3 regions of the Pseudomonas sp. SWRI51 genome follow, and region 1 is predicted to be linked to each of the others. Evidence: riboswitches for the same ligand, from Rfam matches in the RefSeq annotation. Region 1 holds a riboswitch; each other region holds the start of a gene.
What was found. Region 1 has a riboswitch for cobalamin ahead of HU720_RS10305 (ABC transporter substrate-binding protein). Riboswitches for the same ligand answer to the same signal wherever they lie in the genome.
Positions count from the first base shown of each region.

Region 2: it holds a riboswitch for cobalamin, as region 1 does, so the genes downstream of both, HU720_RS00115 (CbtB domain-containing protein) here and HU720_RS10305 (ABC transporter substrate-binding protein) in region 1, are expected to answer to the same signal.
Region 3: it holds a riboswitch for cobalamin, as region 1 does, so the genes downstream of both, HU720_RS00550 (TonB-dependent receptor) here and HU720_RS10305 (ABC transporter substrate-binding protein) in region 1, are expected to answer to the same signal.

Region 1 is NZ_JABWRG010000024.1:17,582-22,382, forward strand. Features, by position in the region: gene pncB (nicotinate phosphoribosyltransferase) at 1-934, shown strand, start outside; gene HU720_RS10300 (heparan-alpha-glucosaminide N-acetyltransferase domain-containing protein) at 1,083-2,249, shown strand; cobalamin riboswitch at 2,323-2,521, shown strand; gene HU720_RS10305 (ABC transporter substrate-binding protein) at 2,646-3,659, shown strand; gene HU720_RS10310 (iron ABC transporter permease) at 3,656-4,672, shown strand; gene HU720_RS10315 (ABC transporter ATP-binding protein) at 4,669-4,801, shown strand, end outside.
Region 2 is NZ_JABWRG010000001.1:18,901-23,701, forward strand. Features, by position in the region: gene cobM (precorrin-4 C(11)-methyltransferase) at 5-757, opposite strand; gene HU720_RS00105 (cobalamin biosynthesis protein) at 786-1,196, opposite strand; gene HU720_RS00110 (CbtA family protein) at 1,196-1,891, opposite strand; gene HU720_RS00115 (CbtB domain-containing protein) at 1,902-2,087, opposite strand; cobalamin riboswitch at 2,184-2,405, opposite strand; cobalamin riboswitch at 2,466-2,663, shown strand; gene cobW (cobalamin biosynthesis protein CobW) at 2,761-3,828, shown strand; gene cobN (cobaltochelatase subunit CobN) at 3,832-4,801, shown strand, end outside.
Region 3 is NZ_JABWRG010000001.1:113,159-117,959, forward strand. Features, by position in the region: gene HU720_RS00545 (TonB-dependent siderophore receptor) at 1-1,966, opposite strand, end outside; cobalamin riboswitch at 2,075-2,283, shown strand; gene HU720_RS00550 (TonB-dependent receptor) at 2,392-4,527, shown strand; gene HU720_RS00555 (ABC transporter ATP-binding protein) at 4,552-4,801, shown strand, end outside.

The DNA.
Region 1 (4,801 bases):
CCTCAGCCTGTTCCGCTTCAACCTGCGCTACGTGCAGGTAGGCCTGGACGATGCCGGGCAACTGGCCATCCGCGTGCGCGGGCCGTGGCTGCACGTGATCCTGTTCGAAATCCCGTTACTGGCGATCATCAGCGAGGTGCGCAACCGCTACCGGTACCGCGACGTGGTCATCGAGCAAGTCGGCGAGCGCCTCTACCAGAAGCTTGATTGGCTCAAGGCCGAGGCCAGTGCCGATGAACTGGCCGGCTTGCAGCTGGCCGACTTCGGCACCCGGCGGCGCTTCTCGTACCGGGTGCAGGAAGAGGTGGTGCACATTCTCAAGCGGGACTTCCCCGGGCGCTTCGTCGGCACCAGCAACGTACACCTGGCCCGCGAGTACGACTTGAAACCCATCGGCACCATGGCCCATGAATGGTTCATGGCGCACCAGCAACTCGGCCCACGCCTGGTCGACAGCCAGGCTGCTGCGCTGGAATGCTGGGTTCGCGAATACCGCGGGCAGTTGGGTATCGCCCTGACCGACTGCATCGGCATGGATGCGTTCATGCAGGACTTCGATCTGTATTTTGCCAAGTTGTTCGACGGCCTGCGCCACGACTCCGGCGACCCATTGGTCTGGGCCGAAAAAGCCATCGCCCACTACCAGCGCCTGGGCATCGACCCGCAAAGCAAGACGCTGATCTTCTCCGACGGGCTGGACTTCGCCAAGATGCTCGAACTGTACCGGGCACTGAGCGGCCGCATTCACGTAAGCTTCGGTATTGGCACCAACCTCACCTGCGATATTCCGGGTGTGGCGCCGATGAACATGGTGATCAAGATGACCGCCTGCAACGGCGCCCCTGTGGCCAAGATTTCCGACAGCCCAGGCAAGACCCAATGCCGGGACGAGAATTTCGTGAGCTATCTGCGGCATGTGTTCAAGGTGGCGTGAGGAGCAAGCGGCAAGCAAAAGCGGATTGGCGCTTTCTTGCAGCTTGTAGCTTTGGGCTCGAAGGTCCAAAAAACGCTGTGAATCGGTAGGTGCATGGTTATAAGATAACGTTTCTTATCGTGATCTTTCTGCCTGTGACCTCTCCTCCATGACAAGCGCATCAGCCCCCCCTACCCTGCTATCCCAGCGCCTGCAGAGCATTGACGCCCTGCGCGGGCTGGTGATTCTCTTCATGCTGCTCGACCACGTGCGTGAGACGTTCTTCATGCATCATCAGGTCAGCGACCCGATGAACGTCGAACTGACCGACCCCGGTCTGTTTGCCAGCCGCACCCTCGCCCACTTGTGCGCACCTGTGTTCGTGCTGCTCACAGGGCTGTCAGCCTGGCTGTACGGCGAGAAGTACCAGGGCCGTGGGGATGTCTCGGCGTTTCTGTTCAAGCGCGGACTGTTTCTGGTGGCGCTGGAATTCACTCTGGTCAACTTCGCCTGGACCTTCCAGTTGCCGCCGACGGTGATCTACCTGCAGGTCATCTGGGCGATTGGCATCAGCATGATTGCCCTGTCCGTACTGGTGTGGCTGCCGCGCGCTGCGCTCATCACCCTGGGCACAGTGATCATTGCCGGGCATAACCTGCTCGATGCCCTGCATTTTGGGCCTGAGTCGGCACTGCACGTGCCGTGGGCCATCCTGCATGACCGTGGCTGGCTGCAAGCCTGCGACAGCCTGCGCCTGCGCACTTCCTACCCAGTGCTGCCGTGGATTGGCGTAATTGCCATAGGCTATGGCCTTGGGCCGTGGTTTGGCCGTGCCAGCCAGGCAGGGGCCCGGCAAAAGCGCCTGTTGCTGGCCGGTAGCGCGGCACTGCTTGGGTTCGCGCTGCTGCGCCTGATCAATGGCTACGGCGAAGCGCCATGGAGCAGCTACGCGAACGTCACGCAAAGTGTGATGAGCTTTTTCAACATCACCAAGTACCCGCCGTCGCTGGTGTTTCTGACCCTGACGCTGGGCTGTGGGCTGTTGTTACTGCGCGGCTTCGAACGAGCCGGGACTACCCGCTGGATCAACGCGCTGACAGTGTTTGGCGCGGCGCCCATGTTCTTCTACCTGCTGCACCTGTATGTGCTGAAGCTGTTGTACCTCGCCTGCGTGGCGGTGTTTGGGCTCAACCGTGGCGGGTATTTCGGTTTTGAGGCTATCAGTGCGGTTTGGCTGGTGGCAGTGGTACTGGCGGCTGCCCTTTACCTGCCAGTGCGTTGGTTCGCGCAGTTGAAGGCTCGCCGGCGGGATATCGCCTGGCTCAAGTATCTGTAATGCCACTATCTGCCCCTACACCGCGCTGTGGTTTATGTGGGCAGCAAAAACGTTTCCCCCTGGCGGCTGATGGTCTACCATGCCGTCCGCCGGTTTCCCCAGGGAACTAACAGGGAATCCCCGGCTTGCCAGTGGCAAGCCAACGGGAACTGCCCCCGCAACTGTAGGTGCCGAGCCCGCGCCATCAATGCCACTGGAGCGAACCTCCGGGAAGGCTGGCGCAGGGCCAGGACGCACCAGTCAGGAGACCTGCCGGCGCACATTCACCAACCGGCGGGGTGTCCGGGATGGCCATCTCCACCCCTTGCGGGTGCTGTCCGTTGCCGGCCGCAATGGGCCTTGCGATGCCTGTCCGTGTGTTCATGCCGTACACAGCCCGATAGGAGATCGCCCCTCATGCTGCCCCGTTTCGCCACACTGCTCGCCAGCCTGTCGCTGGCATGTGCTGCCCATGCTGGCGCCACGCACTACCCGCTGACCGTCGACAACTGCGGTGTAGCGCAGACCTTCGCCCAAGCCCCGGAGCGTGCAGTGACCATCGGCCAGGCCGGCACCGAAATGCTCTATGCCTTGGGCCTTGGTGAGAAGCTTGCGGGCACCTCGCTGTGGTTCAACAACGTGCTCCCCGAGTTTGCCGAACAGAATGCCAAGGTGCCGCGTTTGGCGGACAACGACCCAAGCTTTGAGGCCGTAGTCGGCAAGCGCCCGCAGTTGGTGGCGGTGCAGTTCGAGTGGATGGTCGGCGCCCAGGGCGTGGTCGGCACCCGCGAGCAGTTCGCCGAGCTTGAAATCCCGACCTACCTGCTGCCATCGGACTGCGAGGGCAAGGACAATCTGGTGGGCGCCGACGGCACCCGCCTGCAGCCGTTTCGTATCGACAGCATCTATAAAAGCATCAGCGAGCTTGCCGAAATCTTCGACGTTCAGGCGCGGGGCGTGGCCCTCAATGACCAACTCAAAGGCAAGCTCAAGCATGCTCGCCAGCAGCTTGCCGGCAAGGACCTCAGCGCCACCAGCGCGCTGTTCTGGTTCTCCAGCGCCGACCTTGAGATGGACCCTTATGTAGCAGGCCGCCAGGGCGTGGCCGATTTCATGCTGCAAACCCTGGGCGTGCGCAACGTGGTCGAGTCCAACGAGGAGTGGCCGACCGTGGGCTGGGAGACGCTGGCCAAAGCCAATCCCACATGGCTGATCATCGCGCGCATGGACCGCCGCCGCTTCCCGGCGGACGACGTCGAAAAGAAGCTTGAATTCCTGCACAGCGACCCGGTAGCAAAGAACATGGACGCGGTCAGGAACGGCCGCGTAATAGTGCTCGATGCTGACGCCATGCAAGCCGGCATCCGCTTGTTCCCTGGGCTGGAGCGCCTGTCCACGGCCTTCGCCACCGGTAAAGCACCGCAACCATGAACCGCATGCTTCCTCTTGGCGCCGTCGCGCTGCTTGCCTTGCTGGCAGCGCTGCTGGCCGGTATCGCAATCGGCGAAACGCGCCTGAGCTTCGAGGTGGTCGCCCAGGTGCTGGCCAACCACCTGTGGCAGGCAGGCCACGTGCTCGACCCGATAGACGCCGGCATCATCTGGAACTACCGCCTGCCGCGCACGCTGGTGGCTGCCGCCTGTGGTGCTGGCCTGGCCACCTGCGGGGTAATCCTGCAGGCGCTGTTGCGCAACCCGCTGGCCGAACCCTACCTGCTAGGCCTGTCTGCCGGCGCATCGACCGGCGCCGTGGCAGTTGGTTTGCTGGGCTTGGGGGGGACGCTGCTGTCATTGTCTGGTGGTGCTTTCGTCGGTGCGTTGGCGGCGTTCGCGCTGGTTTTGCTATTGGCGCGCGCCAGCGGCAGCAGCCACAACAACGCCCAGGTAATTCTTGCCGGCATTGCCGGCTCGCAGCTGTTCAACGCGCTTACGGCGTTTCTGATCACCAAGTCGGCTACCGCCGAGCAGGCCCGCGGCATCATGTTCTGGCTGCTGGGCAACCTCAGCGGTGTGCGCTGGCCATCGGTGTGGCTCGCCCTACCTGTGGCCCTGCTGGGGCTGGTGGTGTGCCTGTGGCACCGCCGCGCGCTGGATGCCTTCACCTTTGGCGCCGACTCCGCCGCCTCACTCGGGGTGCCGGTGCGCCGCACGCAACTGCTGCTGATCAGTTGTGCCGCGCTGGTCACGGCGGTGATGGTGTCGATCGTCGGCGCCATCGGTTTTGTCGGCCTGGTTATCCCCCATGCCCTGCGCTTGCTGCTGGGCCCGGGGCATAGCCGCCTGCTGCCTGCCAGTGCGCTCGGCGGAGCGCTGTTTCTGATCGTCGCTGACATTCTTTCGCGCACACTGATCAGCGGGCAGGTAATCCCGGTGGGCGTGGTCACTGCGCTGATCGGCGCACCGGTGTTTGCACTGATTCTGATCAGCCGCCGGGGCCGCCCATGACCCTCCTGCATACCATCGTCAGCGCCCCGCTCGCCTGCCAGGGCTTGAGCTTGCGGCTGAGTGGGCGCGAGGTTTTGCAGGGCATCGACCTTGCGGTAAAAGCCGGCGAAACCCTGGGCATCGTAGGGC
Region 2 (4,801 bases), on a different contig from region 1:
CGGTTCAAGGGCCAGGGCGGTAAAGGTGTGCGTGGCCTGCGCGGTAAAGCGCCGAGTCAGCGAACGGGGCATCGCCCAGCACATGGCCTACCAGGATCAACGCCGTGCGCCTGAAACCCTTGCGCCCCACCTGTTCGACAATATCGGCCAACGTGCCGCGGGCCCAGTCCTGGTCGGGCCAGGTGGCGCGGTGTACCACGGCCACCGGGCAGTCGGCGCCATAGTGGGGCACCAGCTCTGCAACGATACGTGCCAGGTTGCGAATGCCTAGGTGAATTGCAAGCGTGCAGCCGTGGCGCGCCAAATCATTCAATTGTTCGCCGGCCGGCATGGGTGAGCTGTCGCCATAGCGGGTCAGGATCACCGTTTGTGCGACGTCCGGAAGGGTCAGCTCGCAGCCAAGCAGCGCTGCACTGGCGGCCGTGGCGGTTACCCCTGGAATGATCTGGTAGTCGATGCCCAGTTCGCGCAGATGGCGGATCTGTTCGCCGATGGCGCCATACAGGCTGGGGTCGCCGCTGTGCACGCGCGCGACGTGCTGGCCATCGGCATGGGCCTGGCGCATGGCCTCGATGATCTGTTCCAGGTGCAGCTCGGCGCTGTTTATCACGCGTTCGGCGGTGTTGCCGGCCAGTACCGCTGGGGGGACCAGAGAGCCTGCATAGATGATCACCGGGCACTGGTTGATCAGCCGCTGGCCCTTGACCGTGATCAGCTCGGGGTCGCCGGGGCCGGCACCGATGAAATAGACCGTCATGAAAAATCCTTGCGGGTAAAAGGAGGCATTATCGGCCGCAAGCCAGCGCCAGGGTAGCGCCATCAAGCACTTGGCGTGTAACCCGCAAGTGAGGCAGCAGGCTGTGGCCTTCGGCCAGAGCCAGTGCGGCGCTTTCGGCAACGCCCCAGCAACCGGTATGTTCGAAGGCGCTGGCTGACCGCTGGCTGAGCAGGTGCTCAACCCTCGCCAACTGGCTGACTTCGAAGCAGATCAAAGGCAACCCGAGTGCCTCGGCCAGCGCCAGCAGCCCAGGCTCGTCGGCCTTGACCTGAATGCTGGCGATGCCGCGCACGGCGTTCAAGGGCAGGGCATGCTTGGCAAGGGTCTGGTGCAGCAGTGCTGTCAGGGTTTGCTGCGAGCAGCCGCGCCGGCAGCCGAAGCCTGCGAACAGCACAGGCTCGGGGTGGGGGCAGGCCATCAGGCGTCGCTGGAGCGGCGGTACAGCCACGCACTGAGCAGGCCCAGCGCAAGCCAGAACGCCGCGTTGGTCAGCCACGAAGCAATCTTGAACTGAGTCTCCAGTGCGGCGGGTGCCAGGCTTTCGTGCACCTCTGGCTGTGGAGCGCCGATCACGTGGGGGATGACCAGCAGCACGGCGCCAAGCACCTTGAGCAACCAGTGCCGGGCGAACACCAGCAGTGCCAGGCCGACAGCGGTGGCGGCAGCGGTGCCGACCCACCAGTTCTGACGCAGGCCCAGGTCGGCAGCGGCCGTGCCGGGCAGCTCGGGCGGCAGGCCCAGTGTCGGCGCCAGGCAGAACACCGCAAAGCCTGCCAGGCCCCACCAGGCGCCGCTGCTGACCCGGCCCGGTGCGCGCAGGCTGTAGAGCGCTGCGAGAATCAGGGCAAAGCCGACGGCTACCACCAAATTGCCACCGGTGGTGGACAGCACGCGCTGCCAGCCATCTTCAGGCTCCCAGGCTTCGGCACTGTGTTCATGTTCATGCGCGGCGACAGCTTCACCTTCAGCAGGGTGGCTTGCCGCGGGGGCGGCGCTTTCATAGGTTTCGGCCTGCAGAATCAGCGGGGCTACCCAGAAACTTTGCAGCAACGTCAGCAGCAAGGCTGCAAGCAGCCCGCTGAAGCCCGCGGTACGGGCGATACGGGTAATCATGCTGGGCTACTCAGTGGCAGGGGAAGGCGGCGCTGTGGCGGGTATCGTGGGCCGCGTTGTGCACCGCTTCGATATGCGAAAAACCGGCGAAGTACACCAGGGACAGGCCCAGCACGCTGGCGCCAATGGCAACCATCAGGCGCTGGCTGAGCGTGGCGGGTGTGGCGATGCTGTGTTTGGCGGTGCTGATAGGCATGACGCGTTCCTCTGCTGCTTTTGTTGTGGCAACGGGCAAGCGCGGCGACCCCGGGCACCAGGGCCCAGGGTAAACGACAGCGCCCGCCCACCGCGGGGTGTTGAGTTGACGTCAGGCCGGTCTCCGGGCTTGCGAGGCGGAGCAGGGCTCCGTTCAAGTGTCACCTTCCCATGCCAATGCGCGGCACAGTGGTCTGGACACTTCTCTCGCTTACCGTTGCGGGGGCAGCACCGGATTTGCCTGGCCCTTTTGTAAAGGCTCAAGGCGCACCGGTTTCCCGTTTCACCCCTAAGGGGCACCTGGACGCAGTTCGCTAGCAAATCACGGGGCAGGGCGGGCGTCAATCGCCACGGCGGTTGACCGGATTGCGGGCACTGCGTAGCCTTGCCGTTTCGAGGTTCTCCAGCGGTGCTGGAGCTAAGACGGGAACGCGGTCAAGCCGCGGCTGCCCCCGCAACTGTAAGCACATCCGACAAGGTTGGCATGGCCACTGCGAATGCGGGAAGGCGCCCACCTGCTGGCTTAGCGGCCGGCACTGTGCAAGCCAGGAGACCTGCCTCGCAACTTTTCGACTTTAAACCGGGCGGGGTGATCCGGTGGCGAACACGCCCGGCCATCAGCGCCCGTGGCGGTCCCGCCGCATGCCCGCGCCATTGCAGCCAAGGGCACTCGCATGAAAACACTGGCCAAGCTCCCCGTCACCATCGTTACCGGTTTTCTCGGTTCGGGTAAAACCACGTTGCTGCGGCACATGCTCGACAACGCCCAAGGCCGCCGCATTGCGGTCATCGTCAACGAGTTCGGTGAGCTGGGCATCGATGGCGAAATCCTCAAGCAATGCAGCATCGGCTGCAGCGAAGAAGAGGCCAATGGCCGCGTCTATGAGCTGGCCAACGGCTGCCTGTGCTGCACCGTGCAGGAAGAATTCTTCCCGGTGATGCGTGAACTGGTTGCCCGCCGTGGCGACCTTGACCACATTCTTATCGAAACCAGCGGCCTGGCGCTGCCCAAGCCTTTGGTGCAGGCCTTCCAGTGGCCAGAAATCCGTAACGCCTGTACGGTCGATGCGGTCATTACCGTAGTCGACAGCCCGGCCGTAGCCGCCGGCACGTTCGCCGCCTACCCGGACCAGGTCGACGCCCAGCGCAAGCTCGACCCCAACCTGGACCACGAGTCGCCCCTGCACGAGCTGTTCGCCGACCAACTGGCCAGCGCCGACCTGGTGGTGTTGAACAAAGCCGACCTGATCGACGCCGAAGGCCTGGCCAAGGTCCGCGCAGAAGTCGCGCAAGAGCTGCCGCCAGCGGTCAAGGTGATCGAGGCCAGCAGTGGCCGGCTGCCGCTGGACGTGCTGCTGGGTGTCGGTGCCGAATCCGAAGCGCACATCGATGGCCGGCGCACTCACCACGATTCGCACCACGACGGCGACGACCATGACGACCACGATCACGACGCCTTCGACTCCATCTCCATCGACCTGCCTGAAGCCGACGAAAGCCTGCTGATGGGCGCCCTGACGCAGTTGGTCACCGAGTTCGGCATTCTGCGCGCCAAAGGCTTCGCGGCCATCCCTGGCAAGCCGATGCGCCTGTTGATCCAAGGTGTCGGCACCCGTTTCGACAAACACTTCGACCGCGCCTGGCGCAGCGAAGAACCACGCATCACCCGCCTGGTGCTGATCGGTCAGGACCTCGATGCCGTGCACCTGGAAGCCCGCCTGCGCCAGGCGCTGGGCGCCTGACCGATGCACCTGCTGCGCACCCAGCCCGGCGGCTTCGTGCCGGACGACAGTATCGCTGACCTTGGCCAGACCCCAGCGGAACTGGTGATTCTGTGCAGCGGCGATTCGCACTTGGCGCTGCTCGCCGAAACCGCCGAGCAACTGCCTGAACACTTCCCCAGCCTGCGCCTGGCCAACCCCATGCAGGTGCAGAACCACGCTTCGGTCGACCTGTATGTCGACGAGGTGCTGCGCCATGCCAAGGTGATTCTGGTGTCGTTGCACGGCGGGGTCGGTTACTGGCGCTATGGCGTCGAGCAACTGGTCGAGCTGGCCAGCCGCGGCGTGCAACTGATCATGGTGCCGGGCGATGACCGCCCGGACCCGGAGCTCACCGGCCTGGGCAATGTCACCGGGGCGCAGGCCGAGCGCCTTTGGCATTACCTGCGCCAAGGCGGCAAGGCCAATGCGCTCAACCTGTTCAACTGCCTCGCAAGCCTTTGGCTGGAGCGCGATTACGCCTGGGACGAACCCCAGCCGCTGCCGCGCACGGCGGTTTACCACCCAACACTGCCCAGTGCGGTGCTGCAGGACTGGTACGCCGAATGGAACCCGCAGTGGCCAGTGGCTCCGCTGCTGTTCTACCGCTCGCACCTGCAGGCGGCCAACACCGGGTTCATCGATGTGTTCTGCCAGCGCCTGCAGGCCTGCGGGCTGAACCCGTTGCCGATCGCCGTGGCCAGCCTGAAGGAGTCAGCATGCCTTGAACAGGTCGAGGCGTGGATGGACGAGGTCGAGGCCGAGGTCATCATCAATACCACAGGCTTTGCCCTGTCCAGCCCCGAACGCCCCAACCTGCGCCCGCTGCGCCGTGACGTGCCGGTGTTGCAGGCGATCTGCGCCCAGGACAACCAGCCGGCGTGGCAGCAGAGCGCGCAGGGCCTGGGCGCCCGTGACCTGGCCATGCACATTGCCTTGCCGGAGCTGGACGGGC
Region 3 (4,801 bases), on a different contig from region 1:
CTTGCTCGCTGGCCTTGTAGTGCGCAAGCAAGTCAACCGTGCTGTAGGCGGGTAGGGTGAAGTTGCCGCCGGCCTGGCCTGAACGCTCGCCCACATAGTTGAATGCAGCGCCGACATCCGAGCCGCGCAGCGCGCCATCCTGGAACTCGTAAACGCCCAGCAGGCTACCGCTATGCCGGGCAATACCCAGCAGGTCGCTGCCCTCAGGCAGGCTGGCATCACCCTTGGTCACTTCTGCATCGATGTAGGCGTACGCCCCTATCACGCGCACAGCGTCGGTTACCTGGCCGCTGAACTGCATGTCCAGGCCCTGGCTGCGCGCCTTGCCAGCGGCAACGCTGTCGCCAAGGGCATCGGTGGTGAGGACGTTTTCCTTGTCGATGCGAAACAGCGCAATGGTGGCGCCAAGACGGCTGTCGAGCAGGTCGAGCTTCACGCCGGTCTCGTACCCCAAGCCTTTTTCCGGTTTGTACACCTGGCCCTGGGTGCCGAGGGTGTTGGGCTTGAACGAGGTGGAGGCGTTGGCGAACACGCCCACCTGCGGCGTCAGTTGGTAAAGCAGGCCGATGCGCGGGGTGGCAACGTCCTTCTCCTGGCTGCTGCTGACCCCGCTGGTACGGTTCAGGGAAGTCTGCTCGATGTGCTCCAGGCGCACGCCCACCAAGCCACGCAGGCGCTCGGTGAAGGCAATCTGGTCTTGCAGGTTCAGTGCGTAGCTTTCGGTGTGCTCGTGGAAATCGTTGGCGCGGGTCAGCGCGGGCTTGGCCTGGCCGTACACCGGGTTGTAGATGTCCAGGCCGTAGCCGAGCAGGGTGGCGCTTTGTGGGTACTTCTGGCTGTTGCGGTAATTCTCGTATTCAAGGCCGATCAGCGTCTGGTGCTCCCAGCCCGCCCAATTGAAGGTGCCGTGCAGCTCGGCCTGGGTGATGTTGTCGTTCCACTCGAAGTCGCGCTCGCGGTAGAAGCGGGTGATGGTGCTGCCGACCACCGCCTGTGGTTCGGAGCTGGCGCCCTTGAGCGTGCCTTGGGTGTAGTGGTTGGCCAGGCGCAGCTTCCAGTCATCGCTGAGCATGTGCTCAAGCGCCAGGTCCACGGTCTGGTTGTCGTTGCGGATCTGCCCATCATTGGGCTCACCGAGGAAAGTCGAGCGTTTGACCGAGCCCAGGTCACCGTTGACGGCCGCAATGCCCCGGTCGAATACCGACTCGGTGCGGGAAAACTCGGTGTCCAGCAGCAACCGCGTATCGGGCGACAACTGCCAGCTCAACGACGGGCTGACGATGCGCCGTTCGCTGTTCACATGGTCGCGGAAGCTGCCGTTGTCTTCGACGGCCATGTTTATCCGCCCCAACAGGCTGCCTTCGCTGTCCAGCGGCGCGTTGGCGTCCAGGCTGGTGCGGTAGCGGTCCCAACTGCCGGCGCTCAGGCTCAGGTTGCTGAAGGTCTCGGCCTGCGGGCGCTTGGTCACGATATTGACCAGCCCGCCGGGGTCGCCACGGCCGTACAGGCTGGCCGCCGGGCCTTTGAGCACTTCGATGCGCTCGATGTTGGAGGTGTCCGGGGCGCTGTAGCTGCCTCGGTTGACGGCAAAGCCGTTCTTGTACAGCTCGCCGGTGGTGAAACCGCGCACGCTGTAGTTGAGGAAGGTCAGGCCGCCGAAGTTGTTCTGCCGCGCCACGCCGCCGGCAAAGTCCAGGGCTCGGTCAATACGCGTGGTATTGAGGTCCTTGAGTACCTGCGCCGGGATGACCTCGATGCTTTGCGGGGTATCGCGGATGTCGGTATCGGTGCGGGTGGCGGTGGCCGAACGGGTCGCCCGATAGCCTTGCACCGGGCCGTCGGCGCGTTCTTCAACGTAGGCGTCGGTAATCGAGATGGCTTCCAGCGTCAGGGGTTCTGCGGCGTAGAGCGATTGCCCAAACATACCGAGGGTCAAACCGGCCAGCAGGGGTGCGTGATGTTTCAACAGGGGGGTTCTCCATGGCAGATGTAATAACATAACATCTGCGCTGGCTAAAACGCTATCGCCGCACGATGGCAACGTGCCTGTTGACCACGGGCCGTTTTGATGGTCATCTGCGCGCCTGTTTCAGGTGCCCCCTGCCGCCGTGCATGGGGTGAAACGGGAAGCCGGTTCGTCATCCTCGCGGTGATCAGTCCGGCGCTGCCCCCGCAACGGTATACGAGCGAAGCATTCGATACGCCACTGTGCTCCGGCATGGGAAGGCGAATGTTTCATGACCCTCGTGAGCCCGGAGACCGGCCTGAAGCATCGTTTGGCAAACCCGCGGTGGGCGGGCGCAGGCCGGTTTTCGTAGGCGCGTGCGCCTGCGCTTTCCCTATGCGTTGTTCCCTCCGGGATTCTTTCATTCCTGTTTCAAGTGGAAAGATATGTCCCGTTATTCGTTGTTCCGTTCCTTCCCTGGCCACATGCTGCGTGCAAGCCTGGTGCCTTGTGTATTCCTCAGCGCAGGCGCCCAAGCCGCTGAAGATGAGCCGCTGGCATTGCCCGCCACGGCCATCACCGAATTCGCTGACGCGGCTGCCCAGCCCGACCTGCGCACCCCTGGCACCAGCGGTTCTAGGCTGAACCTCACGCCGCTGCAAACCCCTGCCAGCGTCACCAGCATCAGCGCCGAGCAGATCCAGGCGCGCAATAACGCCACCGTGCAGGACGCCGTCACCCGTTCCCCTGGCATCACCTTCATCGGCACGCCCGGCAACGGCGGCACGGCGCTGTCGGCACGTGGCTTCACCGGCCATAGCTCGACCATGCAGTTGTACGACGGCACCCGCCTGTATGTCGGCGCCGGCACCGTGACCTTTCCGGTCGACACCTGGGCGGTGGAGCGCAGCGACGTGCTGCGCGGCCCAGCATCAGTGCTGTACGGGGAGGGCGCCACGGGGGCGGTGATCAACGTGGTGCCGAAAAAGCCGTTCGAAGGTGACATCCGCAATCGCCTGCGCCTGGGTTACGGCTCCAATGACCGCCAGCAGATGGCGCTGGACAGCGGCGGGTCGCTGAGCGACACCCTGAGCTATCGCTTGAACCTCAACAAGCTGGCGAGCAATGGCTGGGTGGACCGCGGCGAGTCCGACAGCATCGCCCTCAGCGGTGCGCTGCGCTGGCAGCCCAACGAAGACCTGAGCGTGACCCTGAGTCACGATTACGGCGACCAGAACCCGCAGCAGTACCTCGGCACGCCGTTGATCGACGGGCATTACCGCGAGTCGTTGCGCGACCACAATTACAACGTGGCCAACGCCGAGCTGCATTACAACGACCAGTCCACACGCCTGGTCACCGACTGGGTAATCAGCGACACCCTCACCGCCAGCAACCAGTTGTATTACCTCAAGGCCCAACGCCGCTGGCGCAACGCCGAAAGCTACACCTGGCAGCCCGGCAACCTGATCGAGCGCAGCAGCTTCATCAGCATCAAGCAGACCCAGGAGCAGATTGGCGACCGCCAGTCGTTCACCCTGCAGCACCCGCTGTTTGGCCTGGACAGCCAGACCGTGGTGGGCGCGGACTACAATTCCATTCGCTTCCTGCGCAAGCACGACTTTGGCTATACCCTGGCCGATACCGTGCCGGTGACAGGCTCTGGCGGCGGCAGCTACATCAGCGACGACCCGTTCCGCTCGCGCGAAGCCAACCAGGCGCGGCAGTTCTCGCTGTTTGCCGAAAACCGCACGCAGCTGACCGAACGCTTGTCGCTGGTCACCGGTGCCCGCCGCGACCAGGTGCACCTGAACCGCGACAACCTCGATGACGACACCCGCAGCGACCGCAGCCTGACAGGCGATAACTGGCGCGCGGGCCTGGTGTTTGCGCTAAGCGAAGAGCTGTCGGTGTACGGCCAGTACGCCACCAGCACCGAAGGGGTCAGCGACCTGTTGACCCTGAGCTCGGAGCAGCAAAGCTGGGACTTGAGTACCGCCAAGCAGACCGAAGTTGGCATCAAGCAGATGCTGCCCGAAGGCCGCGGCGAGTGGACGCTCGCGGCCTACCACATCGTCAAGAAGAAGCTGCTCAGCACCGACCCGCTCAACCCCAAAGTGCAGCAACAGGTTGGCCAGCAGTCCTCGGACGGCATCGAGGCCACCCTTGAACTGCGCCTGCCCTATGAGGTGCAGTTGTCTGCCAACGCCGCCTGGGTGCGCGCCAGGTACGACGACTTTACCGCTGACGGCAACGACTACAGCGGCAACCGCCCGACCAACGTGCCGCGTCGTTCGGCCAACCTGTGGCTGAGCAAGGATTTTGCCCAACGCTTCAGCGCAGGTGCAGGCGCGCGGTACGTCGACAGCCGTTATGGCGACAACGCCAACACTGTCAAGGTGCCGAGCTACACCGTGCTCGACGCAAGCTTCGACTGGCATGTGCAGCCGGACCTGACCTTGGGCCTGCAACTGAACAACCTGTTCGACCGCCAGTACGCCACCACCAGCGAGAACGGCGGCCGGCAGTGGTACCTGGGCGAGCCGCGTTCGTTCTTCGTGACGGCTGACTACAGCTTCTGACCGTTGCCGCAGGAGGCGCCGAGCATGACCAGTTTGACCATCGACGACTTGCGCTGGGCACTGCCTGGGCCGCGCCTGCTGCTCAATGGCGTGAACGTGCAGGTGCAGCAAGGCGAATTCGTCGGGCTGATCGGCGCCAATGGCAGCGGCAAGACCAGCCTGCTGCGTTGCGCCTACCGCGCCACGCAGCCCACGGCCGGGCGGGTCAGCCTGGGCGGGGAAGACCTGTGGCAGCGCAGCCCGCGCTGGTGCGCGCAGCGCATTGCAGTGGTGC